2 regions of the Ureibacillus sp. 179-F W5.1 NHS genome follow, and region 2 is predicted to be linked to the other one. Evidence: predicted binding sites of a transcription regulator. Region 2 holds the regulator's gene; the other holds the start of a gene.
The links. Region 2 encodes NrdR, which represses ribonucleotide reductase genes. Its sites were predicted from a motif close to AACACNATATATNGTGTT; they were not measured.
Positions count from the first base shown of each region.

Region 1: ACH0B5_RS07430 (vitamin B12-dependent ribonucleotide reductase) is a predicted target of NrdR. The motif match lies at 9,195-9,212, and genes of this name have one in related genera.

Region 1 is NZ_JBIQFG010000011.1:42,094-58,132, forward strand. It holds gene ACH0B5_RS07380 (hypothetical protein) at 126-263, opposite strand; gene ACH0B5_RS07385 (stage III sporulation protein AE) at 260-1,171, opposite strand; gene ACH0B5_RS07390 (hypothetical protein) at 1,184-1,561, opposite strand; gene ACH0B5_RS07395 (stage III sporulation protein AC) at 1,570-1,776, opposite strand; gene efp (elongation factor P) at 1,948-2,505, opposite strand; gene ACH0B5_RS07405 (M24 family metallopeptidase) at 2,522-3,583, opposite strand; gene aroQ (type II 3-dehydroquinate dehydratase) at 3,599-4,027, opposite strand; gene ACH0B5_RS07415 (hypothetical protein) at 4,062-4,514, opposite strand; gene ACH0B5_RS07420 (DUF1385 domain-containing protein) at 4,647-5,582, shown strand; gene ACH0B5_RS07425 (TSUP family transporter) at 5,737-6,501, shown strand; gene ACH0B5_RS07430 (vitamin B12-dependent ribonucleotide reductase) at 6,573-9,146, opposite strand; gene ACH0B5_RS07435 (lipoate--protein ligase family protein) at 9,388-10,230, opposite strand; gene ACH0B5_RS07440 (rhodanese-like domain-containing protein) at 10,327-10,710, shown strand; gene gcvPB (aminomethyl-transferring glycine dehydrogenase subunit GcvPB) at 10,840-12,309, opposite strand; gene gcvPA (aminomethyl-transferring glycine dehydrogenase subunit GcvPA) at 12,302-13,648, opposite strand; gene gcvT (glycine cleavage system aminomethyltransferase GcvT) at 13,673-14,776, opposite strand; glycine riboswitch at 14,969-15,062, opposite strand; gene ACH0B5_RS07460 (shikimate kinase) at 15,191-15,706, opposite strand; gene comGF (competence type IV pilus minor pilin ComGF) at 15,907-16,039, opposite strand, start outside.
Region 2 is NZ_JBIQFG010000004.1:696-16,734, reverse strand. It holds gene argF (ornithine carbamoyltransferase) at 1-906, opposite strand, end outside; gene ACH0B5_RS03205 (M42 family metallopeptidase) at 1,202-2,290, opposite strand; gene ACH0B5_RS03200 (dUTP diphosphatase) at 2,396-2,878, opposite strand; gene ACH0B5_RS03195 (sigma-w pathway protein ysdB) at 2,971-3,363, shown strand; gene ACH0B5_RS03190 (DUF1294 domain-containing protein) at 3,637-3,906, opposite strand; gene rplT (50S ribosomal protein L20) at 3,979-4,338, opposite strand; gene rpmI (50S ribosomal protein L35) at 4,406-4,606, opposite strand; gene infC (translation initiation factor IF-3) at 4,638-5,144, opposite strand; ribosomal protein L20 leader region at 5,241-5,388, opposite strand; gene thrS (threonine--tRNA ligase) at 5,582-7,513, opposite strand; gene dnaI (primosomal protein DnaI) at 7,908-8,852, opposite strand; gene ACH0B5_RS03160 (replication initiation and membrane attachment family protein) at 8,854-10,227, opposite strand; gene nrdR (transcriptional regulator NrdR) at 10,246-10,716, opposite strand; gene ACH0B5_RS03150 (glyceraldehyde-3-phosphate dehydrogenase) at 10,889-11,908, opposite strand; gene coaE (dephospho-CoA kinase) at 12,083-12,679, opposite strand; gene mutM (bifunctional DNA-formamidopyrimidine glycosylase/DNA-(apurinic or apyrimidinic site) lyase) at 12,695-13,567, opposite strand; gene polA (DNA polymerase I) at 13,580-16,039, opposite strand, start outside.

The DNA.
Region 1 (16,039 bases), on a different contig from region 2:
TTTGTTCAGCATCGTTCAAAATGAATTCATAATCTTCATATTCCCTTTACTCTAGATGAAGGCACTTTACTGAACAAAGTTTAACGTTTCATCACATTGTATGAAGCTAGTCCTAACTGTATGCTTTATAGTTTAAGAAAATCTAACACTGTTGTTAAAAAAATTAATAATGTTGCTAGTTTTACATAGACAATGACGTCTTTCTCATCAGCTAAAAGTAATAAACATTTCCCTATTAAAATAATGATGATGAGTTTGATCAAAAGCTTTTCCCCACCCCTAGCTGCATAATCACTATTAAGATGAGCCAAATAAATACAAAGGCAATTCCAAGTAATATTGCTACAGCACAAAGTAATAATAAAGATTTCCCAACGTCATCTAACAGTCCGCTAATCGTACTTCCGGTAAAGGGTTCTATAACAGCAGCTAATAACTTAAAGGTCATAGCATGGATTAGTAGTTTACCAGCTGGATAAAAAGCAGCAATCCAAAAAGCCGTCATCGCTCCTAATCCTACCACTGTAGTAGCAGTTGATTGATATTTATGGAATATCGAAAACCCTTCTACAATGAGAGAGCCGACGATGGGTATCGTTTGTTCGATTACTTTTTTTACTGGACTTGCTATAGCTTGGTCAATTGTAAAGAAGGCTACACCAGTAAAGGAAAGTACCGTTACCATTCCTAAAAGCGATGCTGTAATGAGTGTCATGACGGTTCCACGAATTAAATCTGATGCCTTTGAAAATGAAATATCTTGAATAAATCTAGAACAAAAATCAAGAATTAGCGCTACCGTTATGGCAGGAATTAAAATTTTTTTACAAAGTAGCATAAGCATTTCAAAAATAAAGAGAACGACTGGGCTCCAGGCGATAAATGAAAATACCGCATTTAATACAACTAAAATGGAAGTTAATATCGGTGTAATGGCTAAAAAGAAATCCGAGGCTACGTTGACGATTTGCCCCATCGTAGAAAAAGCATCCATTACAGTTTGTCCAAGGGTTAATACGAGTACAATGATGAATAACGTATCGCCCCATTTTTTAAATTTCGGCACAAAGGCCTCTATCAAAAGAAATAACACGGTATAAATTAAAACTAAGATGATGGATTGTCCAGCGAGTTTCAATGGATCTGTAAAAACATTTAGTATTTCATTCATTATTAAAGCCCCTTACTGAAGCTTTTCTAAAATTGACGAGAAATCTGACAATACTTTTGCAAATTCGCTAGTCCAATAAAATAGTAATACGATGCGAATGGAAAACATGACAAGTTCTCCAAATGTTTCATATTCCTTTTCATCAAATAAAGATTGAAAGAACAAACCTATCTGGTAAAAAAGTGCAGAGTACACAAGCTGAGGTACATATGGCACTGATTGCACATAAGTAAGGAGCTGCTCTGTAAAAGGAATAGCGAGCATCGACAGTAAGAAATAAAGTAAGATGAAAAAGAAAACAATGACGGTTATCGCGTGTAGTTTTTCGAACGTTTCTTTAATTAGTATTAAAAGTAAAATTAAAATGACAGCATAAATTAAAAATTTCATATGTTACCCTAATTTAAATTTAGCCATTGGAAGAATGTAAGTATGTCGTCAAAGAAAAGCCGTAAAAATCGAATTAGTTCTGCCGTAATATACAAATATGCGATAAAAAATATAAAGAATGAAAATTCCTTTTTGCCGATTTGCTCAAAGAAAACATGAAGTAAAGCAATAATGAGCCCTACCCCAGCTACCCGCAAAACGTCCTGTAATTCCATCACGACGCCTCCTTGTGTAAGGCAATATATGAGCTTGTTCAAAAAAATAGACCTTTTTATCATGAAAAAAAGTCATCTCTTCGAAAGAGATGACTTAAAAAATGTTCAATAATGAAAGAAAAAGCCTTCCATAAAGGAATGGCTTTTAACTTTCATTTCTATTCTTTTCTACTATGCACGAGATACGTAAGATCCGTCAGTAGTATTAATCACTAATTTGTCCCCTTCATTTACGAAGAATGGAACTTGAACAACTAAACCAGTTTCAAGGGTAGCAGGTTTTGAACCACCAGAAGCAGTGTCTCCTTTAATACCTGGTTCAGTTTCTTTCACTTCTAATACAACTGTGTTTGGTAATTCAACACCTAGCATTTCACCTTGGTATGATTGGATGTAAACTTCCATATTTTCAAGAAGATATTTTAATTCTTCTTCGATTTGTACACTTGCTAATTCTGTTTGTTCATATGATTCCATATCCATGAATACGTGGGAATCACCTTGTGCATATAAATATTGCATTTTACGGTTATCGATTTGTGCCTTTTCAACTTTCTCACCTGCGCGGAAAGTTTTTTCTGTTACGTTACCGTTACGTAGGTTACGTAATTTCGAACGTACGAAAGCAGCACCTTTCCCTGGTTTAACGTGTTGGAAATCCATTACACGGTATAATTGGCCATCAATCATAATTGTAAGACCAGTACGGAAATCGTTAACTGAAATCATGAGTTGTATTCCTCCATTATAAAATAATTAAATCTTTGGTTGAATGGGTTAATTTTTCATTACCTGTTTCTGTGATTAAAATATCGTCTTCAATACGAACGCCGCCAATTCCCGGTAAATAAATACCTGGTTCAATTGTCACCACCATATTTGGCTCTAGAACGGTTTCGGAACGAGATGAAAGGCCTGGGCCTTCATGTACTTCAAGTCCGATTCCGTGGCCAGTAGAATGACCAAACGCCTCGCCATAACCTTTTGAAGTTAAATAGTCACGAGCAACTGCGTCAGCTTGAATACCAGTCATACCTGGTCCAACTTTTTCTAATGCTAGAAGCTGTGATTCTAAAACCGTTTGATACATTTCCTTTAGTTTATCTGACGGTTGACCAACTGAAATTGTACGCGTGATATCTGAAACGTATCCATTGTAAATCGCACCGAAATCAAGTGTGACGAAATCACCCTTTTCAATGACCTTCTCTGTTGCTACACCATGGGGTAATGCGCTGCGCACACCACTAGCAACAATTGTGTCAAAAGATGATGCAGTTGCGCCTTGTTTTCGCATGAAAAATTCTAATTCATTCGATACTTCAAGCTCAGTTACACCTGGCTTAATGAATTCTAATATATGGGAAAAAGCATTGTCAGCAATTTCACATGCAACCTTAATAATATTAATCTCTTGTTCAGTCTTAATCAAGCGAATTTTTTCAATTAACCCAGAAAGCGGTATTAATTCAGCGTTTATTAGGGATTTATAAGTTTCAAACATCCCGTAAGTCATCGTATCTTTCTCAAAACCTAACGTTTTAATACCCATTTTTTCTACTTGTGTAGCTACTTCTTTATAAAGAACACTTTCATGTTGTACGATTCGGAAATGCTGGACTTGATTTTTTGCTTGTTCTGTATAACGGAAGTCTGTTATAAAAACTGCATCATCTTTTGTCACAATGGCTACTCCAGAAGTGCCGGTAAAACCTGTCATATAACGACGATTGTAGTCGTTTGTAATTAATAAACCATCCACATTATTTTCTACTAATGCTTTACGTAATTTCTCTAATTTTATCATCCCATTTTCCTCCCTTTATTGTTCTAGAAACTTTCTAAGTGCTAATTGATAACCAAAAGTTCCTAGACCACAAATTTGACCAACACATTCTGCAGCAAGTTTTGACTCATGACGAAACGATTCCCGTTTATGTATATTCGAAATGTGCACTTCAATGACAGGCACATTTACGGCTGCAATTGCATCTCGAAGAGCGATACTTGTATGGGTATAAGCTCCCGGATTAAACACAATGCCATCCACATTTCCGTCCTCCGCTTCATGAATCCAATCAATTAATTCCCCTTCATGGTTCGATTGCCGAAAATCAATTGTAGCATTGAATTGCGTCGCAAGATTTTGACATTTCAGCTTAACATCATCCAATGTTTCACTGCCATAAATCTCCGGTTCACGCTTCCCTAATCGATTTAAATTCGGTCCATTTAAGATTAATACCTTCATCGACATTCTCCTCTTTTAACGGAAATTACCACTTTTATTTTATCATAGTGTCTTTATACGGCAACTTATTTCGTTCATTTTCAGCTTTATAATGAAACATAGCCGTTTCAAAAACAAATCGGGCCGTAATGATAAGTGTCACCATAAATGGAATTGATAATTTTTTAAAGGATGAAAGTTCTGCAGGTAAATCAAAAATAATCCACTCACAAATAAGGGCAAAAATTGCACCAATGATCAGAGAAGAGAAAAAAGGTGGAACCATTTGAACGAATTGCATGATGAAATAAAAAATTAAAATAATACAAAAGATGACAATGATTAAAATAAGCCATTGAACGGTCCAATGACTTTCCGTTAATATATCTAACCTTGTTGTATAGCCAACTGGACTCCATTTGATGAAATGAAAAAGGGATAATAATTTCAATGTTAGAGCAAGTAATAATGAAGCAAATAGACTTGTGAAAATTGCCAAATAAACCATATGAACACCTCTTTTTTTCTCCTTAGTTTCCCCCATTCACAAAATTCGTATGCGTAAAACATAGTGCTTTTGGGAAAAATTTAGTACAATAAATGATACTAGTTTTAAAAATTGAGAGAGTGGTGTAGAAGTTTGAGTAATGAAGCACCGGTTTATGGTGGGCAAGCCCTTTTAGAAGGCGTCATGTTCGGCGGGAAAGAACATACTGTAACAGCAATCCGTCGTAATGACGATAGTATTGAATATTATTATGCTAAAAAACCAAAGAAACCTTTGTTCCAAAAGTTAAAAAAAATCCCCTTTGTTCGAGGTGTAATTGCTCTTATTGAATCATCCGGTTTAGGTGCAAAGCATCTACAATTTTCAAGTGATCGATATGACATTAATCCGGGAGAAGAAGAAGAAAACGAACCAGAAACATCGAAATTGCAAATGATATTAGGTGTTGCTGTTGTTGGTGTCATTTCCTTTTTATTTGGTAAATTTGTTTTTACATTAGTTCCAGTCTTTATTGCAGAATTATTTTCACCTTGGATATCGGGTAAGTTTCCTCAAATTTTTTTGGAAACCCTTTTTAAACTAATTTTACTTTTAGGCTATTTATACATAGTATCGATGACTCCGATCATTAAGCGGGTTTTTCAATATCACGGTGCGGAACATAAAGTGATCAACTGTTATGAATCAGGTTTAGAGTTGACAGTAGAAAATGTTCAAAAGCAATCACGACTCCATTACCGGTGCGGATCAAGTTTTATTTTATTTACCGTCATTATCGGAATGTTCGTGTACTTTTTCTTCCCTACCGATCCATTATGGTTACGGGTCGTAGTTCGTATTTTATTAATTCCAGTTGTACTCGGGATATCCTTTGAAGTGCTTCAAGCAACGAATGCAGTAAGAGGTATTCCAGTATTAAAATACCTCGGTTACCCTGGATTATGGCTTCAATTATTAACTACAAAGGAGCCAAAGGATGAAATGGTCGAGGTTGCTATTGCTTCATTTAAAAAATTACATGAAGTCGAGAAAAACCCGGAATTGGCTATGGAATTGCATCACGATTAATCGAATATAGACATCTGTTAATTAACCTTGCAAAAGTTATCTTTTGCAAGGTTTTTATGATGAAAGAAGTTAACGTGAAACAATCAAGGACCTATTTACATTTTTCGACAAATCCGATACCATTTTCATAATACATAATGAGGAGTTTTGTAAAATGGAATTAGATATCGTGAAAGTATTCGTTCTCTCCTTCTTTGGTTTTGTCGGCGCATTTATTAATGCCACTGTAGGCGGTGGTGGTTTAATTACTTTACCTGCCCTTCTATCTGTTGGTCTTCCCCCATCCGCTGCGATTGCAACGAACAAATTAGCTGCCTCGATGGGCAATTTAACTAGCTCTTTAACATTTTTTAAAGCTGGTAAAATTGATATGAAGCTAATCGGCCCCATTTTACCCCTCATCTTCATTTTTTCTATGATTGGAGCTTGGACTGTCCATTTAATGGATTCCGAACTATTAAGACCTTTAATTATCGTTATGCTCATTGTCGTATTAATTTACACGTTAGCAAAGAAAAATTGGGGACAATTAGCAGAAAGAAAACCGTTAAAGTGGAAACGGGGTATTCTCTTTTTTTCTAGCCTTGTACTATTAGCATTTTATGATGGATTTTTTGGCCCTGGGACAGGTTCTTTCATTATTTTTGTCTTTTTGATTATGGGGTTTGATTTTTTAGAAGCGGCTGGAAATGCAAAAGTATTAAATTTTATGAGTAATATAGCCGCACTCATTATGTTTTTAATTTTAGGAGAGGTTGTTTTTACGTATGGAATCATCATGGGGTTATCGATGATCGTCGGCGCCTTCTTCGGAACGAAATTCGCTTTAAAGAAAGGGACAAGTTTTGTTCGAATGTTATTCATTGTCATGACGATTGTTTTAATAATGAAAAATATTTATGATTATTTTCAAGCATAATTGTTGATATAAAAAACCGGAAACAAAACTCTTGACGTTTTGCTTCCGGTTATTTTATTTTACGCTATTTTTTATAGTCCACATTTCAACTGGGCACCACAGCTTGTACATGTGTTACAACCACCTAATTCTTCTACTGTTCCTTGACGACAAACAGGACAAGTATTCCCTACTTCGGAACCGATTGTAACGTTTGTAGTAGTAAGAGGGGCAATTGTATCCACTAATACAACGGGTTGTTTTTCAACGACTTTCTCTTCCAATACTTCATCAAAGGCTAATTGCTCATCATGGGATGATTCTGCTTTTAATGTAAGTACTTGTGAATCACGGCTACCATCTACGTAAACCGTTCCACCTTTTGCTCCACCTTTGTATAGACGTTCGTACACTTTTTGTACTTGCTCTACTGTGTAGCCTTTTGGTGCGTTTACTGTTTTAGAAATCGATGAATCTACCCAACGTTGGATAACACATTGTACATCCGCATGGGCTTCAGGCGTTAACTCCATCGATGAAATAAACCAATGTGGTAAATTGTTTTCATCTGCTTCTGGATGATTATTTAAATAATCTTGCACAATTTCAGCTTTTACTTCAATGAACTTACCAAGACGACCAGAACGGTAGTAAGTGAAGGAGAAGTATGGTTCTAATCCCGTTGCAACCCCAACCATCGTACCAGTAGATCCTGTTGGAGCAACCGTTAATAAGTGGGAATTACGAATACCATTTTCAAGCACTCCTTGTCGAACATGTTCAGGCATTTTCTTCATATAACCAGTGTTAATGAAGGCTTCTCTTAAACGTTTCGTTTCTTCTTCTGTTTCACCTTGTAAGAATGGGAAGCTACCACGTTCTTTACCAAGTTCGATAGATGTTTCATAAGCTGTTACAGCAATCGTTTCAAAGATTTTATCTACTAATTCATTGCCTTCAGGAGAGCCATACTCTTTTTCACAATAAATTAATAAATCGGCAAGACCCATTACTCCAAGACCTACTCGACGTTCACCTAACGCTTGTTTACGGTTTGGTTCTAAGAAGTAAGGTGTCGCATTAATGACGTTATCTTGCATACGTACTCCGATACGAACGGTTTCCCGTAGTGCATCGTAATTAACTGTTTTTGTTTCTATATTGGCAAATTGAGCTAAATTGACAGCAGCTAAATTACATACTGAGTATGGTGCAAGGGGTTGTTCTCCACATGGGTTTGTTGCAACCACTTTTTGACCATAGGCACGAGCGTTCGTCATGTCGTTCGCATTATCGATAAAGAAAATACCCGGTTCCGCAGCATATGTAGCACAAATATTAATTAAGTTCCACAGTTCTCGAGCTTTAATTGTTCGATAAGTACGAACTCCGTAACCCATTGCTTCCCATTCACGTACGTCCCCTACTTCATGCCATTTTTCGTTGTAAATAGCCATTTCTTCTGGAGTGTAGTTCGCAACATCTGGGAATCGTAATTCATAATCAGCGTCATGTTCAACTGCTTCCATGAATTCTTTTGTTAAAGTAACCGAAATATTAGCACCTGTTAAAAATTCCGGATTATGAACGCTATAAGTTCCACCATCACGTAATTTACTTTCTGCTTCTTTTATAATCGCTTCGTTGAAACCGCCAAGACCAGGAATTGCTTTATAGTTTACAATACCTTGGTACATCGCTTCCTCTTGTTGTGTTAAAGGTTTGAATTTCAACTTTTCCTTTGCTAATGAAGCAATTAACTCATCTTCTGTATTTTCAATTAAGTAACGAAGAATACGTGGGTTTTGCATTTTTGAAATAATGAATTCCACAATATCTGGATGCCAATCGGCTAACATAATCATTTGCGCCCCACGACGGCTACCACCTTGCTCTACAAGATGCGTAAGCTTAGCAATATCATCAAGCCACGATACGGATCCGCTTGATTTACCGTTTACACCTCGGGCTAATGTGTTACGTGGACGTAATGTTGAACCATTTGTACCAACGCCACCACCACGGCTCATAATTTCCATTACTTGTTTTCGATGATCACTAATACCTTCACGACTATCTGGTACGAAAGGCATTACGTAACAGTTAAAGAATGTAACATCTGTTTGAGAACCTGCTCCATACAATACACGACCAGCAGGAATAAATTTTAATGAAGCAAGCTGTTCATAAAACTTTTCAAACCATTTTTGTTTATTTTCTTCTGTTTCTTCAACAGCAGCTAATCCAGTCGCATTGCGTTTTGCAATTTGTTCGTAATAAATTTCAAGAGGCTTTTCAATTACGTCTAAGGAACGCACAATGATGCCTGTTTCTTGTTCAATTGGATTGTCTAATACATGGCGGTATTCTTCTTCAATTAATATTTCAGCTTTTTTTGCTTCCACATCGATTGAACGAATGAACCCTAATCCGCGCGCAGGAAACTTTGGATCTTCTTTAATAGTTAATACAACAAAATCTCCAGGCTTTAACGTTTTCTTTTCCGTATCCTTAAAGGAATAACGGTCAATCATAACCAATCTTGATACTCCCTTATGCGTAATATGCATGTCCGGTGTGATTGGATGTACTTGTGGGAAATTCTTGATGTCTTCATTTAGTTGTTCTACGAGGATGGTTGCATGCGTTTCACTTAACATTACCATCTGCCAGCCTCCCTTAATAAAATCTAGTGTTGTTTACATTGATAGAGACATACAACATATTGTATGCGAATAATATAAACAACACTAGATGTAGTTAATATTTATTTACTAGAAAAGATTACCTCATAACAAATATTGTTGCAAGGGGTTGATTTTTTTAAAAGTTGCCTGAACCCTTTAAATTCAATAGTTTAAACTCTATAAAAAAATTTTTCCGAAAAGAGAAACATACGTTCCTCTTTTATTTTTTGAAGTTCCACTCATCATTTAAATATTTTTTTTGTTCAAGTTCTTTCACATATTGCTTTTGTTTGTCCGATAATTCGTAAGGTACTAATTCAATGTCTAGTGCTTGCTCAAAACCTTTTTTAAACGCTTCTACACATTGTGGAATCGTAATTTGTTTATCTGTTAATTGATTAATGGCTACGGCCTTTTGAGGGAGTTTTTCACGCATTTTTTCTTTCATTTCTGGTGAAGAAAATTTAAAGAGGGATAACAATTTTTCTTCATCAAGATCTAATAATATAGCCCCGTGTTGTAAAATGACACCTTTTTGACGTGTTTGGGCACTACCTGCTACCTTTTTCCCTTCTACGACAAGTTCATACCAGCTTGGTGCATCAAAGCATACAGCACTTTTTGGTTTTTTTAAATCAGCCAGTTTTTCTTCTGTATCAGGAACACTAAAGTAAGCATCTAACCCTAAGTTTTGGAAGCCTAGTAATAAGCCTTCACTAAGTACCCGGTAAGCTTCTGTTACCCCTGCAGGCATTTCGGGGTATTGTTCAGTAACGATAATACTATAAGTCAGTTCACTTTCATGTAAAACGGCTCGTCCACCAGTAGGACGTCGAACAAAGCCAAGATTTTGCGCCTTTACAGCATCAAAATCAACATCCTTCTTCGCACTTTGGAAATAACCGATTGATAGAGTTGCTGGATTCCATTCATAAAATCTAATGACAGGAGGAATTTCTCCTTCACTATGGAAATCTAGTAAAGCTTCATCCAATGCCATATTATAAGAAGGACTGCATGGACCTGAATTAATAAAATACCATTTTGATTTCAAACCTATCATCTCCTCACACATAACTATCATTTTAACAAACTCATTGGACTATCGCTACTTTCTCTTTTATAATGGAATATGTAGAAAGAAAGGAGAAAGAAAGCAGTGACTGTACTTTATACAATTGCTATCATACTAGGCCTTATCATCGTATATGTTCTAGTCAATACACTGCGTTTAAAGAAAGCAGTGTCAAACTTAAATCAAGATCAATTTATCCAAGGCTATCGAAAAGCTCAACTAATCGATGTACGGGAAGCAAAAGAATTTGAAGCAGGTCATATTTTAGGTGCTCGTAATATTCCATCAACACAATTACGTCAACGTTATAAAGAAATCCGACCTGATTTACCAGTATATTTATACTGCCAAAACTCCGGACGTAGCGCCCGTGCTGCTTTATTTTTAAAGAAAAAAGGATATAACCAACTTTATCAGCTTCAAGGCGGTTTCAAAACTTGGACTGGTAAAATTAAAACAAAAGCTTAACCAATAATGAAAGGGGACATGCTCAAGCCATTGAGCTGTCCCCTTTCAAACGTTATAGAATGTCACTTGCACACCACGACAAAAAGTGTAGAGAGCCATTAAAATGACTCGATCTACACTAATTAGATTTTAAGCTTCTACTTTTGTATAACGAAGAATTGGAGTACGTGCCGCACGCGTTTCATCTAAACGGCTAATTACCGTTGTATGAGGTGCTTCTTGTACTAGGGAAGGATTTTCTTCCGTTTCCTTCGCAATTTGAATCATCGCATCGCAAAATGCATCTAACGTTTCCTTCGATTCTGTTTCCGTCGGTTCAATCATCATTCCCTCTTCCACATTTAATGGGAAGTAGATTGTTGGTGGATGGTATCCAAAGTCAAGGAGACGTTTCGCTATATCTAATGTGCGAACACCTAGTTTCTTTTGGCGACGTCCAGATAAGACGAATTCATGTTTACAATGACGGTTGTACGGTAGATCGAAATATGGTTCTAAACGACGCATCATATAATTCGCATTTAATACGGCATATTCAGTCACAGCCTTTAAGCCGTCTGGACCCATTGTACGAATATACGTATAAGCACGAACATTTATACCAAAGTTACCGTAATACGGTTTCACACGACCAATAGATTGTGGTCGATTATAATCGAAATGGAATGTTCCATCTTCTTTTTTCACTAGCACAGGTTTTGGTAAGAACGGAATTAAGTCCGCTTTTACGCCGACAGGACCAGATCCTGGTCCACCGCCGCCATGGGGACCTGTAAATGTTTTATGAAGGTTTAAATGGACACAGTCAAAGCCCATATCCCCTGGGCGAGCTTTACTCATAACAGCGTTTAAGTTAGCACCATCATAGTACACTTTCCCACCAACACCATGGATAATTTCCGCCATTTCAATAATGTTTTCTTCAAACAACCCTAATGTATTTGGGTTTGTTAACATTAAAGCTGCTGTATCTTCCCCAACGACACGACGTAAATCCTCTAAATCTACTAAACCATCTTCATTGGACTTAACCGTAATCGTTTCGAATCCAGCTACTGTTGCAGATGCAGGGTTCGTACCGTGGGCAGAGTCAGGAACAATGACTTTATTACGATGTCCTTCTCCGTTTGCTTCATGGAAAGCACGAATCATCATAAGCGCCGTCCATTCACCATGGGCACCGGCAGCAGGTTGTAACGTAACTTCGTCCATACCTGTAATTTCTACTAATGAAGTTTGAAGATCATAAAGTAATTCCATTGCCCCTTGAACTGTTGATTCGTCTTGTAGTGGGTGAATGTTCGCAAAACCTGAAAGTCTCGCAACATTTTCGTTTATTTTCGGATTATATTTCATCGTACAAGAACCTAATGGATAAAATCCGGAATCAACCCCGTGGTTACGGCGAGATAATGCTGTATAGTGACGCATTATATCAAGCTCTGAAACTTCTGGTAATTCAGGAGCTTCATCACGAACATAGCCTTCTGGTAATAATTCTTCTAAATCCACTTCAGGAACATCTAACTCTGGTAAACTATAGCCAACTCGGCCTTCCTTCGATAATTCAAAAATGAGTGATTGATTTTCGTTATGCATTGTAAGCCCCCATTTCTGCAACTAATGCGTCAATTTCTTCTTTTGTACGTAATTCTGTGACAGCAAGTAAAACATGGTTTTCCAACTCTGGATAAACACGACCTAAATCAAAACCACCAATAATCCCTTTTTCTAAAAGGTATTGATTGATTTCCGAAACCGGTTTCTTTGTTTTCACTACGATTTCGTTAAAATGAGCACCTTGGAATGGAATCGTAAATCCAGCTGCTTCAAAGGCATTTTTCGCATAGCGAGTTTTGACAATATTTTGTTTTGCCATTTCTTTCACACCCTTTTTACCAAGGGCAGTCATCGCTACAGAAGCTGCAAGGGCAAGTAACGCTTGGTTAGAACAAATATTAGACGTTGCTTTTTCGCGACGAATATGTTGTTCACGGGCTTGTAATGTTAATACATAACCACGGCGTCCGTCCTGATCCACCGTTTCTCCTACTAGACGACCTGGAACTTTACGCATCAGCTTCGTTGTCGTTGCAAAGTAACCACAATACGGACCGCCAAAACTTTCAGGAATACCGAATACTTGTGCATCTCCTACCGTAATATCTGCACCAAGTTTACCTGGAGGAGTTAAAACGCCTAAAGCAAGCGGGTTACTGGAAACGATAAATAATCCTTTTGCTTCATGGACTAATTCACCCATTGTTTTCAGATCTTCAATTTGACCAAAGAAATTTGGATATTGAACCATCACAGCAGCAGTATTTTCGTCAATTAATGTTTTTAAAGCATCCATATCCGTCACACCGTCTTTTGTAGGAACTGTGACAATTTCAATCGATTGACCGTAGGCATAAGTTGCTACAACATCTCGGTATTCAGGATGAATCGCATCGGAAACAAGTAATTTTTTTCGTCGAGTATGACCAGCTGCCAGCATCCCTGCTTCCGCTAAAGAAGTTCCCCCGTCATACATCGATGAATTGGCTAAATCCATTCCCGTTAACTCCGCAATCATCGTTTGAAATTCAAAGATTGCTTGAAGCTCCCCTTGCGAAATTTCCGGTTGATAAGGTGTATAAGCTGTATAAAACTCTGAACGAGAAATAACATGGTCAACAATCACCGGTTTGTAGTGATTGTAAATCCCTGCCCCTAAAAAGGAGACATTAGACTCTGTATCTTCATTTTTCGCAGCAAGTTGTTTTAATTCTTTTAATAAGGAAGATTCTGATTTCGCTTCTTTAATATTGTAGTACCCTTTAAAACGAACGCTTTCAGGGATATCTGAAAATAATTCATCAACACTCTCGACACCAATCGTCTCCAGCATTTCTTTTTTGTCTTGTTCCGTCATAGGAAGATAACGATGTTTCATTTTATTAGTAACCCTCTTTTCGATTTATTTTGAACGTTTATAAAAAGGTGTTGCTACCGTTTTTGCTTGTAATCGTTTATTACGAATTTCAATTTCCAATTCTGTATCTAATTGAGCAAATTTTGAGTCAATTAATACTAAACCGATATTTCGTTTCGTTAAAGGAGACTGGGTTCCTGTTGTGACTTCGCCAATTTCTTCACCATCTTTAAACACTTTATAACCGTGGCGAGGAATTCCTTTGTCCATCATTTCAATGCCAATGATTTTTCGTGATAAGCCGTTTTCTTTTTGAGCAACTAACGCTTCTTTGCCGATAAAGTCCGATTCCTTTTGAAGTTTCACTGCAAATCCAATTCCCGCTTCTAAAGGAGAAATGTCTTTCGAAAGTTCTTGACCATATAAAGGTAGGCACGCCTCAAAACGTAACGTATCTCGGGCACCTAAACCAGCGGGAACAACACCCTTTTCTTTTCCAGCTTCTAAAATTGCATTCCAAAGGTTAATAACCGCCGTCGGTTCACCGTAAATCTCAAAGCCGTCCTCTCCTGTGTAACCAGTACGAGAAACTAATACTAAATTTCCAGAAATATTGACATCTTGTTGGAATTTGAAATATTTAATCTCTTTTAAGTCTACTTCTGTTAATGTTTGAAGAACTTCTTCGGCAAGTGGACCTTGTAATGCAATTTGAGCGTAGTCATCAGATTGATTGATGACCGTTACATCCCCAAGGACATGTTGTTGCATCCATTCAAAATCTTTTTCAATATTGGCTGCATTGACACATAATAAATAACGGTTTTCTTCCAATCGATAAACAAGCAGATCGTCAACGACTCCACCAGTTTCATAACACATCGCATTGTACTGGGCGCCACCAATGGCAATTTTTGAAATATCATTTGTTAATAGATTTTGTAAAAACTTGAGCGCATCTTTTCCTTCTACTAAAATCTCACCCATATGGGATACATCGAAAAGGCCCGCGCGATTTCTGACTGCATCATGCTCTTCCTTTATAGAAGAAAATTGTACAGGTAATTCCCAACCGCCAAAATCAATTGTTTTCCCACCGTATTTGGCATATTCATGGAATAACGGTGTTCGTTTTAATTCATTCCCCATTGCATATCCTCCTTAGAGTTTCAACGTTTTTGAACAAAAAAAGACAGACGAATCCCTCATCAATTTGAGGAATCCCCTGTCCTTGCACCTGAAAGTTACACCAAATTCAGTAATAGACAAGTCTACTCTCCTTTGGCTTTCCCCTTTGGTGGCTGTAACAAAAATGAACATATACAGCGCTCTCCAGAGATGCGTCCTGTACGAGTCTTTTTGCCTGAGAGATTCATAGTCCGTGACTACTTGCTCCTTCGGCGACGCTATTCACGTTCTCTCCCCGCACAATCATCCGCCCATATTTCATTATTCAATGTACAAATATGACAACTCTTGGCTATATCCTAACATTGAACGCTATAGAATGGCAATCTTTTTTTAAATTTAATGTAAAAACGAACATTCAACAAACATTCTAATTTATTGTTCACCTTTTAATCGATTCACTTGAAAAGCAATATACTCTACAATTTGACGTAGGGTACGACCTTCCGTCAAGACTCGAATATGACCTGCCGCCCGATAAAACTTTCTTCTCGTCTGATACAACTGTTCCAGCTCTTGTTTTGTGGAACGTTGTACAATTGGACGATTTTTATCATTTTTAATTCGAATATAAATATCTTCAAACGTGGCATCTAAAAAAAAGACGAGCCCTGTATGGCGCATGATTTTCCGATTTTCCTCGTTTATGGCAACTCCTCCACCTGTCGATATAATACATGCTTCATCTCGAAAATTACGAAGGAACTCGGTTTCCAACGCTCGAAAATGCGCCTCACCATATTTTTCAAATATTTCTGGAATCGACATCCCCTGTTGTCGAACTATTTCATGATCCATGTCATAATACGGCATTCTTAAAAAATAGCTTAATCTTCGACCGATAGCGCTTTTCCCACATCCCATGAAGCCTACTAAGTATATTTTTCGCATGCTATCACCTTCTTTACAACCAAAAATCTGTCTACTACTTACTACCAATTTTCTCTAGTAGGTTTATCGTAGCATGAACATTGGCTAATTCCAACGAATTATATGTTTTTATTTGTGATTCATATGAAATACAATAATAAGTTATAAAGGAAGTAGTGACAAAAAGTAACATGATAGCTAACGCGAAAGTACCACCTCTGTCATTGGTAATTTTTTTGAACAAAGAAGGTTCTCTCCTTTACTACACTATCCTGAAATTCAACATATATTGTCAAAAAATCTCCTTGAATTCTAAACTGAACCTTTTGAATACCGATTAATAACGGTACATAA
Region 2 (16,039 bases):
ATAAATATAAGAATTTGGACCATCAATAACGGATGCGGTCACTTCTTCGTCACGATGGGCTGGCAAACAATGTAAAAACATATAATTTGGTTTTGCATTGGCAACTAACTCGTCGTTAATTTGATAACCTTTAAAATCTATTAAACGTTTAGCAGATTCCTCTTCTTGCCCCATACTAGTCCACACATCCGCATAAACTACATCAGCATTTTTTACAGCTGCTACTGGATCATTCGTTACGGTAATAAGACTGCCATTTTCTTTTGCAATGCGTTTTGCCTTTTTGATAATTTCTTCATTAGGTTCGTAACCGACAGGAGTTGCAACAACGATATCCATGCCAACATGGGCTGCAGCAACGACTAAAGAATGGGCAACGTTATTACCATCCCCTACATAGGCAATTTTCAATCCTTTAAAATGACCTTTATTCTCAATAATTGTTTCTAAGTCTGCTAACGCTTGGCAAGGATGATATAAATCTGTTAAACCATTAATGATTGGAATAGAGGCATGGTCTGCTAATTCCTTCACCATTTCGTGAGAATTCGCGCGAATCATCACCCCATCAAGATAACCGGATAATACATACCCTGTATCAGAAATCGGTTCCCCACGTCCGATTTGTAAATCTCGGGAATGCATAAACATTGCTTTTCCTCCAAGTTGATTCATCCCGACTTCAAAGGAAATACGCGTACGCGTGGAATGCTTCTCGAAGATCATGCCTAATGTTTTACCTTCTAATAACTTTGGACATTTGCCCGCCTTTGTAATCTTTTTAAGTTGGCTTGCTAATGTAATTAGATCATGGACTTCCTCGCTCGTATAATCTAACAACGTTAATAAATCTTTCCCTTTTAAACTGGAAACTAATTTCAATTGAACCTCTTCTAATAATTTCATTGTTTTCTCCGCCCCTTATACAATGGATGATGTAATTTATTATACATATGCATATTTATTAAATCAAGTGTATTTTTATAATAATTTTCATCTATACCAACAATAATAAATATACATTTTGATAGTATAAAAATAATATATTGTTAATAATTTTTATTTATCACTCCATATTTTCTATAAATATTCATTTATACGATGAATCAAAAAATAGTATACTCCACCATATATATGCATGATTTTTATTTATAGACACGAAAAAAGGAAGAGCATTTTCGCCCTTCCCTTTCATTATTTATTAATCAAATATAATTTTATTAACTGTATCACGATCTAATTTTCGAATGATTTCTACAAGTAATTTAACTGTATTGTGATAATCATCACGATGGATGACCGCTGCATGGGAGTGGATATAACGAGAAGCTATTCCGATTGCCATAGCTGGAACGCCATTTGCTGTTAAATGGATGGAACCAGCATCAGTACCACCACCTGGCGTGGAATCAAATTGATAAGGAATGTTGTTTTCCTCTGCCACATCAACTACAAAATCACGAAGTCCTTTATGTCCTACCATTGATGCATCGAAAATAATGATTTGAGGACCATCACCTAATTTCGATGTAGATTCCTTCGGTGTAATACCTGGCGTATCTCCAGCTACACCGACATCAACAGCAAACCCAATATCCGGTTTAATTTTAAAGGTAGAAGTTTTTGCTCCGCGAAGCCCAACTTCCTCTTGAACATTTCCTACACCGTAAACAACATTAGGATGTTTAATATCTTTTAGTTGTTTTAAAACATCGATGGCAATGGCACAACCGATACGATTATCCCATGCTTTTGCCAATAACATTTTTTCGTTTTTCATTACGTTGAATTCAAAGTAAGGCGTAATCATATCGCCAGGTCGAATTCCCCATCCTTGGGCCTCTTCCTTAGAAGTTGCACCGATATCGATAAATAACTCTTTCATATCCACTACTTTTTTACGTTGGTCAGCAGGTAAAATATGAGGCGGCTTTGAACCGATAACCCCAATAATTTCTTCCCCTTTTCGAGTTGTAATTGTTACTCGTTGAGAAAGCATCACATGGCTCCACCAGCCACCAACTGTTTGAAATTTCACAAAACCCTTGTCATCGATTTGAGTAACCATGAAACCTATTTCATCTAAATGGCCGGCAACCATAATTTTTGGTCCATTGGCATCCCCAACTTTTTTTGCAATTAAACTTCCAAGATTGTCTGTTTCAATCTCATCTGCATATGGTTCAATATATTTTCGCATTACTTCGCGAGGGGCACGTTCATTCCCTGGTATTCCATTTGCATCTGTTAATTCTTTCAACATAGTTAATGTTTGATCTAATTCGGACATGTTGCAGCCTCCTAAATAGGTGTTTTTCCTTATTATACCTCTAATATTTCGAATGTTGAAATATTAATTCCCAAACAATTATAAGTTTTTCAAAAATAACGGTCATTAATACCCGTTTTTCTGACGTTCATAATTTTTTTCGTTTTTTGCTATATAGGCTTGAATAATATCATCAAGGGTAAAACCTAAATTATATGCTAAGACACCATAACATTGCCATACACTTCGATAATGATCAATGTTTGGTTGGTGAATAAAGGTTAATATTTGATCTTGTGTGCGTAAAAACCAATCTGTTAAATCTTGTTTCATTGAAATTTCCGGCCAAGCATCTAATGATAATTCCTTTTCAATTCCTAAAGATAGTAAAAAGTGAATAGAATCGACAAATTCCTCTAATATAACATCTCTTTCAGAAGGACCTTTTGTACTCCAAAATTTAAAACATCTTGTTTCATTCGCTAATTCCGCTAATTCAATCATTAAAGCGAGCCCTTTTTCCTTAAAAACATCTCGATCAATCTTTTGCGTTTTTTCGATGAATGCATCTAACTCTCGTTGCATTTCAAATAGTTCTTTAAATTCCATAAAAAAATCCCTCTTTTTCTTTAAAAAATGAAACTTATTGTTCTCTTTAATCGTAAAGGAAGTAACTATGTCTTTACAAGGGGGACTTTTACGTGGCTCTTCTATTATTCCGTCTGCTCATTATCATTCTAATCATTTACATATTTTATAAAGGCGTACGTTTCTTAACCGATCCAAAACGTAAATTAGATGAAGCCTATGAAAAAGGGCAATATTACTTCTATGATGATGTTAAAAATGTCCGAAAAAACTTTTTCATTTCCTATAAAGGTGCCCTTTTTGAGGGAGAGAAATATTTAGGAACGACTGAAGATGCCTTTGAGGTTGTGTCCATATTTGTTTGGGTACATGATGTAACGAAGCTTCAAGGTTTAACTAAGGACGACTTTTACTTTTTAGAAAAAGAAATTTTAATGAGCTACCCGAAAGCCAAAATAAACTGGAAAAATCCTATTGAACAGTTAATGAAAGATCAAAATGTTTAACAACAGTAAAATAAGGATTGTCTAACATGACATGAACTATGCATGAAAGGCAATCCTATATTTTCTGTTAAAAGTGTTTGGAACGAGCATATAGTTTTTCTAATTCCTCATCAATTCGTTTTTTATCGATTCGTTCAAAAAGAGGTTGCACATCCGTTATTTTTATTGATAACTTCTTATAAAATAAAAACAGGTAGAGTTAAACAAAATTTGTTTTCCACCTGCTCATTCTATAATGTGATTAAATAACCCCATCATACCTATATCTACTGATTAATAAATCGTAAAAATCCTTACAACAATATAAATATGTATAGCTGCTATTAACGGAAATCCAAAGGCAAAGGAATTATGTTTTGTTTTATGGCGGAATAAATACATTCCTAATACGCCCCCACACGCTCCCCCTAGAATAGCTAACGTAAATAATGATTTTTCAGAAATGCGCCATTCATGTTTTTTTGCCTTGGACTTATCGACATACATGAAAATACATAGGATGATTGACATTACGGCAATATATGATATTAATGCTAATTCCATCGGATCATCTCACCTTCCTTTTACATATATAAAAAGGCTGATAGGATGTCCTACCAGCCATTTATTGGAAAATTATTTCGCAACTGCTTTTTTAGCTTCTTCTGCTAATTGAGCGAATGCTTGAGCGTCAGTTACTGCTAAGTCAGCTAACATTTTACGGTTAACTTCGATACCAGCTACTTTTAAACCGTGCATTAAACGGCTGTAAGAAAGACCGTTTAAACGAGCAGCAGCGTTAATACGAGTGATCCATAATTTACGGAAATCACGTTTCTTTTGACGACGGTCACGATATGCATATTGACCTGATTTCATTACTGCTTGGTTAGCTACTTTATATAATGTATGTTTTGAACCAAAATAACCTTTGGCTAATTTTAAAACTTTTTTACGACGCTTGCGCGTTACTGTTCCGCCTTTTACGCGTGGCATACTAATTACCTCCTGCTAATTCTTCCGAATGTTTAATTTAATACGTACATTTATTACATAAACGAAATTATTTCATGTAAGTTAATAAAGATTTAATACGTTTGAAATCACCAGATGACGCAACTTTTGCTTTACGCAGGTGACGTTTTTGTTTTGTAGATTTGTTAGCGAATAAGTGGCTACCATAAGCACGGTCAAATTTTAATTTTCCTTTGCCCGTTTTTTTGAAACGCTTCGCAGCGCCACGGTGAGTTTTCATTTTTGGCATTTCGAATTTCCTCCTAAACTATTCGTCAATATTACTTTTTCTCGTTCTTTGGTTGAAGAACTAAGAACATGCTTCGGCCTTCCATCTTCGGTTTTTGTTCAACCGTCGATACTTCGGCACAAGCTTCAGCAAAACGATCTAAAACACGTTGCCCAATTTCCTTATGAGTAATAGCACGACCTTTAAAACGTAAAGAACATTTTACTTTGTCGCCCTTTTCTAGGAATTTAATTGCATTACGTAATTTCGTTTGGAAATCATGCTCATCAATTGTTGGACTTAAACGAACTTCCTTCATATTGATGACTTTTTGATTTTTACGAATTTCACGATCTTTCTTTTGCTGTTCAAACTTAAACTTACCATAGTCCATGATACGTGCGACTGGTGGCTTAGCTTGAGGGGCCACAAGGACAAGATCCAAGTTTGCACGAGCGGCAATTTCTAACGCTTCATTACGAGTTTTAACTCCAAGCTGATCACCATTATGGTCGATTACACGAAGTTCACGTGAGCGAATGCCTTCGTTTACATACATGTCTTTGCTAATACGAATCCACCTCCAAGGTTGTGTCGCGAATACATGAGATTAAGAGCAAAAACGCCCGGTTGAACGGTACACTTCCTAAGTATGTCCATAAAAAAAGGACGGACATTTCAGAAGATGTCCGCCCGCTATATATACATACGCTCTAAGACAGCGTAATTAATTCAACGTGTTAATACCTGTTAACTGCAATTGCGTCATTCAGGTGAGAAGCGGGCAGCCTCTACTTCAACCACAAACTGTATTCATAACCTAAATAATCATATCATTGTTGATTTACGATGTCAACAAAATTTCATCCATGATTTATTTGCCTTTATGATTTTACAACACGATGAACTTTTTGTCGATAACCTTTTTACATTTCCCGATTGAAAGATAATAAAAAAGAATGGTCCAAAAAGTTGAACCATTCTCTTTCAATATATTTATTTTACTGCTTCTGCTTTAATGCTTTCTAAGAAACTTTCGAAGGAAACAGTTTCCGAATCTTTTGAGCCGTAACGACGAATGTTAACGTCTCCTGCTTCCATTTCTTTGTCCCCTAATACAAGCATGTAAGGAATTTTCTTCATTTGAGCTTCACGGATTTTATATCCAAGTTTTTCTTCGCGGTAATCCATTTCTACTCGAATTCCGGCTTGCATCAGTTTTTCTTCGATTTGTTTTGCATAGTCGAAGTGAACTTCATTGGATACAGGAATAATTTCCACTTGGACTGGTGCTAACCAAGTTGGGAATGCTCCTTTATATTCTTCGATTAAGAAGGCAACGAAACGTTCCATTGTTGACACAACACCACGGTGAATCACAACTGGACGATGTTGTTTTCCATCTTCCCCAACATAAGTTAAGTCGAAACGTTCTGGCTGTAAGAAATCAAGTTGAACAGTTGATAATGTTTCATCTTTACCGATTGCTGTTTTCACTTGAACGTCTAATTTAGGACCATAGAAAGCCGCTTCGCCTTCCGCTTCATAATATTCTAGCCCCATATCATCCATCGCTTCTTTTAACATACTTTGCGCTTTTTCCCACATCTCATCGTCATCGTAATACTTTTCAGTATCAGCAGGATCACGGTAGGATAAACGGAATTTATAATTTGTTAAATTGAAATCTTTATAGACATCTAAAATTAATTCCACAACTTTTTTAAACTCTTCTTTAATTTGGTCTGGACGAACGAAAATATGAGAATCGTTTAAAGTCATTCCTCGCACACGTTGCAGCCCAGATAATCCACCTGATGATTCATAACGATGCATTGTACCAAGCTCCGCAATACGGATTGGCAACTCACGGTATGAATGCATAGAAGATTTGTATACCATCATATGATGCGGACAGTTCATTGGACGTAAAACTAATGTTTCGTTATCCATTTCCATCGGTGGGAACATATCTTCTTGATAATGACCCCAGTGGCCAGAAGTTTCATATAGTTTTTTAGACCCTAATACTGGTGTATAAACATGTTTGTAACCAAGTCTTACTTCTTTATCAACAATATAGCGTTCCACAATTCGACGAATCGTTGCCCCATTTGGTAACCATAAAGGTAAACCTTGACCTACTGTTTGAGATAGTGTAAATAATTCTAATTCTTTCCCAATTTTACGGTGATCACGCTCTTTCGCTTCTTCTAACATTTGAAGATGTTGTTTTAAATCTTCTTTGTTGAAGAAAGCAGTACCGTAAATTCGTTGAAGCATTTTGTTATCAGAGTTTCCTCTCCAATAAGCACCTGCTATCGATAATAATTTGAATTCTTTTAGTTTTCCTGTAGACGGTACATGAATTCCTCGGCAAAGGTCAAAAAAGTCACCTTGGTAGTAAATAGACACTTGTTCATCCGCTGGAATAGCTTCTAACAATTCTAATTTATATTCGTCGCCAACTTCTTCATAAATTTTTTGCGCTTCATCACGAGAAACATTTTTTCGTTCAATTTCGATGTTTTCAGAAATGATTTTTTTCATTTCCTTTTCAATTTTAGGGAAATCCTCTGTAGAAATTGGCTCTGGCGAATCTACATCATAGTAAAAACCACCTTCAATGACTGGACCAATTCCTAATTTAATACCAGGATATAAACGTTTCAATGCTTGTGCTGTTAAGTGAGCAGTGGAGTGACGCAAAATTTCCAATGCTTCCTCGGATTTTGGTGTAATAATTTCAATTGCACCATCTTCTTCAATTGGTGTTTTTAAATCAATCAGTGTGCCGTTTAATTTACCAGCTAAAGCTTGTTTTTTAAGTCCTGGACTAATCGAACCAGCTACATCCGCTGTCGAAGTACCGCGCGAAAATTCCTTTACGGCGCCATCAGGGAAAGTTAATTGAATTACTTCTGACATGTTGTTTCTCTCCTTTAAGATTTATATGGTAAATTTGCAGCTTTTTGAAAGGGAAACAATTAGAACTTACAAAGCCTTTTTCAATAAAAAAAGCGCCATCCCTCGTAAAGGGACGACGCGTATGCTCGTGGTTCCACCCTTCTTCCTTCCGAAACAAACGTTTCAGACGAAGCTCTAGGTCGGTTAACGTACCGATTGACGTTAGCAGATTATCCCTGCTAAAGCTCCAAGGTAGTAAAGAATGTGTCGTACTAGGAAGCTCCCAGCCAAGGCTTCCCTCTCTAAAAGTCGTCTCACAAACTTGTTGTCCTTTTCAAAGCTTGCATATTTAGATTAATTATTAAGAAAGTATACGCCCGAAGTCGCAAAAATGCAACTACGAAAGATGAATATTTTAATTTTCGTGGCGACGATTTTTTCCGCCCATTTCAATAGGTACTGTAATAGCACGAATACGTTCCATTATGCGGGCAGCTTTAATCACTTCAACGTCACCACGGGAATTTTGTGCTAAATGGTGTTCTAAGCCTTTATAGTCAAAGTTAGAAGTAATGAAAGTTGGGAGCTGTTCACTCATACGATAATGTAAAATGGTACCGAGTATTTCATCTCTAGCCCAACTGGATAATGTTTCTGCACCTATATCATCCAGCATGAGCACTTGGGCCCGTTTCACATAATCCACTTTTTCATTTAACGATTGATCATGAATGGAATTTTTCATTTCCCGTAAAAATTCAGGAACGAAAACGACGACGGATTGAATTTTTAATGTTGCTAATTCGTTAGCAATCGCACCTAGTACAAAGGATTTTCCAACACCAAACTGACCATATAAGTAAAAACCTTTTGTAGGCAGTTCATTCGTGCTTTTATATTGAGCAATAAAATCTGCCGCTTTATTGGCAATATTGACACGGGACGTATGATCAATTTGTAAATCTTTCAATGTTGCACTTAATACATCCTTTGGCATATGCATACTAGAAATCATCTGTTCAACTTCCCGGCGTTCATCTTCAAGTATTTTTTGCTGACATCTTTCATAACGAACATCTATCGTATTTTGCGAAATATATAATTTTGGTACAAAGCCTTTTAAATAGTTTGTACAATTTTCCGTATTGCCACAATGACAACAATCAATAGATTGACTAATATATTCCTGTAATTTAGGTAAACTTCTATCGACCATATCTGTCGTTACGATTTGATCATTTTCTGCTAGAAATTGTTGAATCTCACGGTTTTCCAATATTTCACGACGAATTTGGTTGTATCGTTCTTCAAAGGACGGTACTTTAATTGTTCTTTTTAATGATTGATTAATCGGTTCGATGTTAGTTCACCTGCCCATCTTGTACACCAAGTTTTTTTAATATTTTCAAACGCTCTTGCTCAAAATCAATAGCTTTCTGTTCTTGTTGCTCGTTTTCACTATTTTCTTCATTCCTTTTGTAAAACCATTCCGGAATGATTTCTTTACTTGCCCTCGCTTGCTTTTTATAGCCGGAAGTAGCCACTTGAGTTTTATTGTCGTTTTCATTTTTCCACTTCGTATATTTATCCCGTTCCGTACGAGCTAATTCCATCGCTTCTTTTGCAGTCTTTAAATTTTTCCTCATCCAATGATCTGCAATTCTTTCAACATATTTTCGAGGAAGCTTCATATCCGTTGTTAGCATAACATACTCCAACAATACATTGACTACACCAACGGGCATCCCATGTTTCACAATTAAATCTTCCGCCAATTGAACCGAAGATGGTAAAGGTTCCTTCCCATTATTAATATCCTTTAACACTTGAAGGGGTGGAGTCGTTTCCAAATACAATTGTAACTCTTGTTCCTTTGATATTTTTTCGGGCATTGGATGTTCCCTTTGAACAAAGGTTTTCTCTAGCTTTGGCGCTTCCTTCGATAAAGTTAATTTATAATAATCTGCTGCCGCCTTTTTTAATCGGTCATGAGAAACTTGCATATTATCATCCAATGCTAAAATCACAACCTTTTGCATATCCAACGGGGATAAATGATATAAAAATGCCAGTTTTGCTATCACTTCCTTCACATCCGTAGTAATACTACTGGAAGGAATCAGATTTTCTGAAAGACCAGACATTAACAAATTAAAATCAAATTGCTCATAGTAAAAAGGATAATTTTGATTTGGATTATTACTATTTGCCTCTATTACATCCTTTGGTATATTCGTATGGACAGGCTTGTACACATCCATAAACGAACGGGATACTTCCTTAAAGGATTGTTTATTCATCGGTTTAATAAAACGTCTTCGCAATTTCCGATATGCCTGTTCCCCAATTTTTGAAAATAAAAACATCGATAACAATGGGTCTTGGAAAAAGGAATGGGCATCAAGGGGTCGGATTAATTCGTATATAAAATGGCGACTATCTTCCTCATCCTTTCGCCATGTACGAAGTAATCCGATCGCCTCTAAAGCAATACGTGCTTCAAACACTTTTCCAATAGACATATTTAAAACGTTCATTAAATAATAATGGGTCATAGGCGTAGTATGTAAATCTTCCCCTTCTGCCCATAAAGTTAAATAGAGACTAATTGGTTCAGGACCTGTCAACGGTTGATAAAATAATGTTAACAGTTGGCGTTCATTTGTTGAAAGAAATTGAGGGAGACTAATTTCAAAATGATCTGTAGGCTGCACTTCTTTATACAAATGAACCATTTAATTCCCTCCACACATTCATTTTTTTATATCCGTTTGGCGATGTAGCAATTCTTTCAACTCAGAAATAAAGACGTTGATATCTTTAAATTGACGATAAACAGAGGCAAATCGAACATAAGCGACTTCATCCTCATGTGCCAATAAATCCATGACCTTTTCTCCTACATCTTCCGAACGGACTTCCGAATTGCCTATTCTTCTTAAATCCTTTTCAATAGTTAGGACAATCCCCTCTAACGTTTCTAAAGCGACCGGCCGTTTTTCACATGCTCGAATTAAACCACGCAATACTTTTTCCCGACTAAATTCTTCCCTGGAACCATCCTTTTTAACGACAATTAAAGGTGTTTCCTCGATTTTTTCAAAGGTTGTAAAACGAAAGCCACAAGACTCACACTCACGTCTTCGGCGAATTTCTTTATTGTCATCTACTGGCCTTGAATCCACTACCCTTGTTCCATTATATTGACAATCTGGACATCTCATAAAAATTTTTCTCCCGTCTCACTTTTAATTAGTAATCTTATTATAACAAATCTAGTTGTTCTAGAAAAATAGCTCTTCTTTGTGTATGCAAAACTACATTTTAATATATTTTGACAAATAAAAAAAGGGATAGGAGCATTGACTCCTATCCTATCTCAACTAATTGGTTTAATTAAGCTACTACTACTTCTAAAGCTTTTGCAATTTTCTTTGTTAAATCAACAACACGTGCTGAGTAACCCCACTCATTATCGTACCAAGCAAGTACTTTCACTTTGCGACTACCCATTACCATTGTTAATGGACCATCAACTGTTGAAGAATAAGTCGTTGTATTATAATCAGTTGAAACTAAAGGTTCCATCGTGAAATTTAAAATTCCTTTTAATGGGCCTTCAGCTGCAGCTTTGAATGCGTTGTTTACATCTTCAATTGTGACATCCTTTTTCAAATCAACAACAAGGTCTACAAGAGAAACGTTTGATGTCGGTACACGTAACGCCATACCATGTAATTTCCCTTTTAACTCTGGTAACACTAAAGATAGAGCTTTTGCAGCACCTGTTGAAGTTGGAATGATCGATTCAGCACATGCGCGGGCACGGCGTAAATCTTTATGTGGATTGTCGATATTTTTTTGATCATTTGTATAAGCGTGAACAGTCGTCATTAACCCGCTTTCAATACCAAATGTATCGTTTAACACTTTCGCTACAGGAGCTAAACAGTTTGTTGTACAAGATGCGTTAGAAATAACATCATGTTGATCCATATCTAACAAGTCATCATTTACACCCATTACAACTGTAATATCTTCATTTTTACCTGGAGCAGTTAAAATGACTTTTTTTGCACCTGCTTCTAAATGCATCGCAGCTTTATCACGGTCGTTAAACTTCCCTGTCGCTTCAATAACGATATCAACACCGAGTTGTTTCCAAGGTAATTTAATAGGATCGCGCTCACTAATAAGTTGAACTCGTTTGCCATTAACAATTAAAGCGTTTTCTTCAGTTTCAACAGTACCTTCAAATTTGCCATGATTTGTGTCATACTTAATTAAATGTGCTAACGTTTCAGATGGGTAGCTCGCATTGATCGCTACAACATTAAATTCATCTTGTACAATTGCTTGGCGGAAAACCATGCGTCCAATACGGCCAAAGCCATTAATAGCAATAGAAACTGTCATTATATATATATCCCCCTGTATTTACGTTTTAATAAGGTTATCTTTTTCTCATAATTAGTATAGCACATTTAATAAAAAGGTGAACATATTTCTTGTAGATTTAAAAAATTTCTATTTTCTGAAAATAATAAATAAAAAAGACTTGGGTATAAAACCAAGTCTTTTAAAGTTCTTTTATTCAATGACTTCCCAATTGCGTAAAATACGTTGTAATTGTTCCGCCGTTTCTTCGATTGTGCCATTATTATTAATCACCGCATCAGCACCTTGTTCTTTTACCGATAAAGGTAATTGGCTCGAAATGCGTGCGGTTGCTTCCTGTTCACTTAACTGATTTCGCTCCATTAATCGTTTTAGCTGTGTGTCTTCCGTAACTGAGACAACTAAAATTTTATCTACAAAATGTTGAAGTTTACTTTCGAATAACAATGGAATATCCATAATAACCGTTTGGGCACCCTTTGCGATATGTTCATCTCTCTGACGCAACATTTCTTGACGTATTGCAGGATGAATTATACGATTCAATCGTTTACGTTGTTCTTCATCATTGAAAATCATTTCTCCGATTTTTTGACGATTCATCGCCCCATCTTCCGTTAACGCGACCTCACCAAAGGCTTCCACTATTTTTTGTAATGTCGGTGTTCCCGGTTCAACAACTACTCTTGCTACTAAATCGGCATCGACAATTGGAAGACCATAATCTTTCAACATCTTTGCAACCGTACTTTTTCCACTAGCAATACTTCCAGTTAATCCAATAATCATTTCTCAACACACCTTTTAATGTTGGCATTTTGGACAAAAGACCGAAGTACGACCCCCAATGACCAACGATTTTGTTAACGTGCCACAGGTAGGACAATTTTTCTTCCCATACATTTTTAAGCGATGTTGCATACTACCTGCTTCCCCATTTATATTACGATAATCTGAAATCGTTGAACCGCCCCTTTCGATACTTTCTAGTAAAATGGCGCGGATCACTTCAAATAATTCTATTTTTCTTTTTCTACTAATGCGATTCGTCTTCCTAGCCGGATGGATCCCCATTTTAAATAATGATTCCGTTGCATAAATATTGCCACACCCTGAAATCACTTGGCCATCCATGATTACTTCTTTGATCGGCTTATTTTGATACTTTGGAAGCTCACATTTATTTAGAAAGTAATCACAAGCATCATCTTCAAATGGTTCCGGTGCCATTTGAAGAAGGGGGGGATGCTCCTCAATTTTTGTCATAAATCGCATTTCACCAAATCGGCGTATATCTGAATAGACAAGAAGTTCTCCTGTCGTCAAATAAAAAATGGCATGCACATGTTTACGAAATTTTTCCTCCCCAATTTCGGCCAACGATTTGACTACAAACCAAGCACCCGTCATTCCTAGATGATTGACGAAAAGATATCGTTCTTCCCCTTTTTCAATATGAAAATAAATATATTTCGATCTTCTAGTAATTGTATTAATTTTCATTCCTTGCATTACTTCTTCAAATAGATGGGGATCCATGTTTTTAACAATACATTGCTTCCCTGCTCCCCAAGAAGTGAAGATCGTATCGGATAGTTTGACGCGTTCGATTGTTTTTCCTTCTACTGTAGGCACTAGTTCTCGAACAACACCTTCTACCTCTGGTAATTCAGGCATAATCCCACTTCCTTATTTCGCGTCGTACCATGTATGCCCGTATGAGAAATCAATTTTTAATGGGACAGCTAGCTCGATGGCATGTTCCATTACTTCTGGTACAATTCGCTCTAAAATTTCAATTTCCTCTTTCGGTGCTTCAAAAATTAATTCATCGTGCACTTGTAATAACATTTTTGTTTGTAAACCTTCTTGTTTTAAACGGGCATCCATATCAATCATTGCTTTTTTAATAATATCAGCTGCACTACCTTGGATCGGTGTATTCATAGCTGTTCGTTCAGCAAAACTGCGCAAGTTAAAGTTTCTAGATGTTATATCTGGTAAATATCGGCGACGATTTAAAATCGTTGTAACAAAGCCATTTAATTTCGCTTCTTGCACAATTCTGTCCATATATTCTTTTACACCAGGGAAACTTTGCAAATATTTATCTATAAATTCGCCAGCTTCTTTTCGTGTTATATCAAGGTTTTGAGATAAACCGTAATCACTAATTCCGTACACAATACCGAAGTTAACCGCTTTAGCTGCACGACGCATATTAGCTGTTACATCTTCCTCTGACACATGGAATACATCCATCGCTGTACGCGTATGGATATCCATACCTTGAATAAAGGCATCTACTAAATTTTCATCCTTTGACATATGGGCTAACACACGCAATTCGATTTGAGAATAGTCGGCTGCAAATAAAACCCAGCCTTCCTTTGATGGCACAAAGGCTTGTCTAATTTTTCTCCCTTCTTCTAAACGAATCGGGATATTTTGAAGGTTTGGATCCGTTGAACTTAGCCTTCCAGTAGCTGTTAGGGCTTGTTGGAATCTTGTATGAACTTTACTATCATCGCTGTGTACTTCTTTTATTAACCCTTCAATATAAGTGGATTGTAATTTAGCTAATTGACGATAATCTAATATATATTTAACGATTTTGTGTTCCGATTGGAGCTTTTCTAATACATCGGCAGCAGTGGAATAGCCTGTTTTTGTTTTCTTCACAACAGGAAGGCCTAATTTTTCAAATAAAATAACGCCTAATTGCTTCGGTGAATTAATGTTAAACTTCTCTCCTGCAAGTTCATATATTTCCTTCTCTAAAGCAGAAATTTTTTGTTCTAATTCTCCGCCCATTTTTTCCAATGTAGAAATATTCACTTTAACCCCTTCGCTTTCCATAATTCCAAGGATGGAAGCTAAAGGAAGCTCTAAATTATGATATAAGTCAAACTGTTCATTTTCTTTTAGCTTTTCTTCTACGACCGGTTGTAATGACCAAATGGCAAAGGCTTTACGACAAACATGTTCCGCCAACACTTCCATTGCTGGTACAGTCCATTTTGCTCCTTTCCCATAAATCGTTTCATTCGCTTGTACATCCGAATAGCCATATTCTTTTGCTAATGTAGCAAGATCATCGCCCGATACTGCTGGATTTACAATGTATGTCGCTAAAACTAAATCGAAGTCGACACCGCGCAATTCAATATTAATACGGTTTAAAATCGCTTGGGCCGCTTTACTATCAGACATATATTTAATCTTTGATTCATCTTCGAGCCAATTTTTAATCGTTTCATTATTTTTCATATCTTCAAAGGAGATATAAAAGTTTTTCGTTCCATCAGTGAAACCTAATCCTAAAATACGGCATGTATGATAATGTTCATTTTCCAACTCAACATGAACAGCCATAACATCCTTTAACATGTCTGGTGTCACGTCTGTTACGATGTCAAAGACTAATTCAGCCGTTTCCTTTTCTTCCATTTGGAAATCACTTTTCTCAATTAACGATTTAAAGGATAGTTCTTGCCAAACATTTAAAACTTCTTCTTCATTTGGTCCCGGATAATTTAAATCTTCCAATGAAATATCGATCGGTGCCTCAGTAAAAATAGTCGCCAGTTTCTTTGACATTTTCGCTTGTTCTTCGTTTTCCACAAGCTTTTCTTTCATTTTCGATTTTTTCATGTCATCAATTTGTTCATATAGCGCTTCTACTGAGCCATATTCCTTTAATAATTTTATGGCTGTCTTTTCGCCGACACCGGGAACACCTGGAATATTATCTGATGTATCCCCCATTAACCCTTTCATATCGATAATTTGAAGGGGAGAAAGTCCATATTTTTCTTCAATATGGCTTGGCGTATATTTTTCGATATCTGTCATCCCTTTACGGGTAATGTAGACAGTTACTTTATCTGTAGCTAATTGAGTTAAGTCTTTATCTCCGGAGACGATTATTACGTCCATATTTTCAGATTCTGCTTGTTTCGCAAGGGTGCCGATAATATCGTCTGCCTCATAAAGTTCCTTTTCGTATCGTTTAATTTGATACGCATCGATTAATTTTCGTAAATACGGGAATTGCTCAGAAAGTTCTGGTGGCGTTTTTTGACGTCCACCTTTGTATTCTCCGTACGATTCGTGACGGAAAGTCGTTTTCCCAGCATCAAAGGCAAC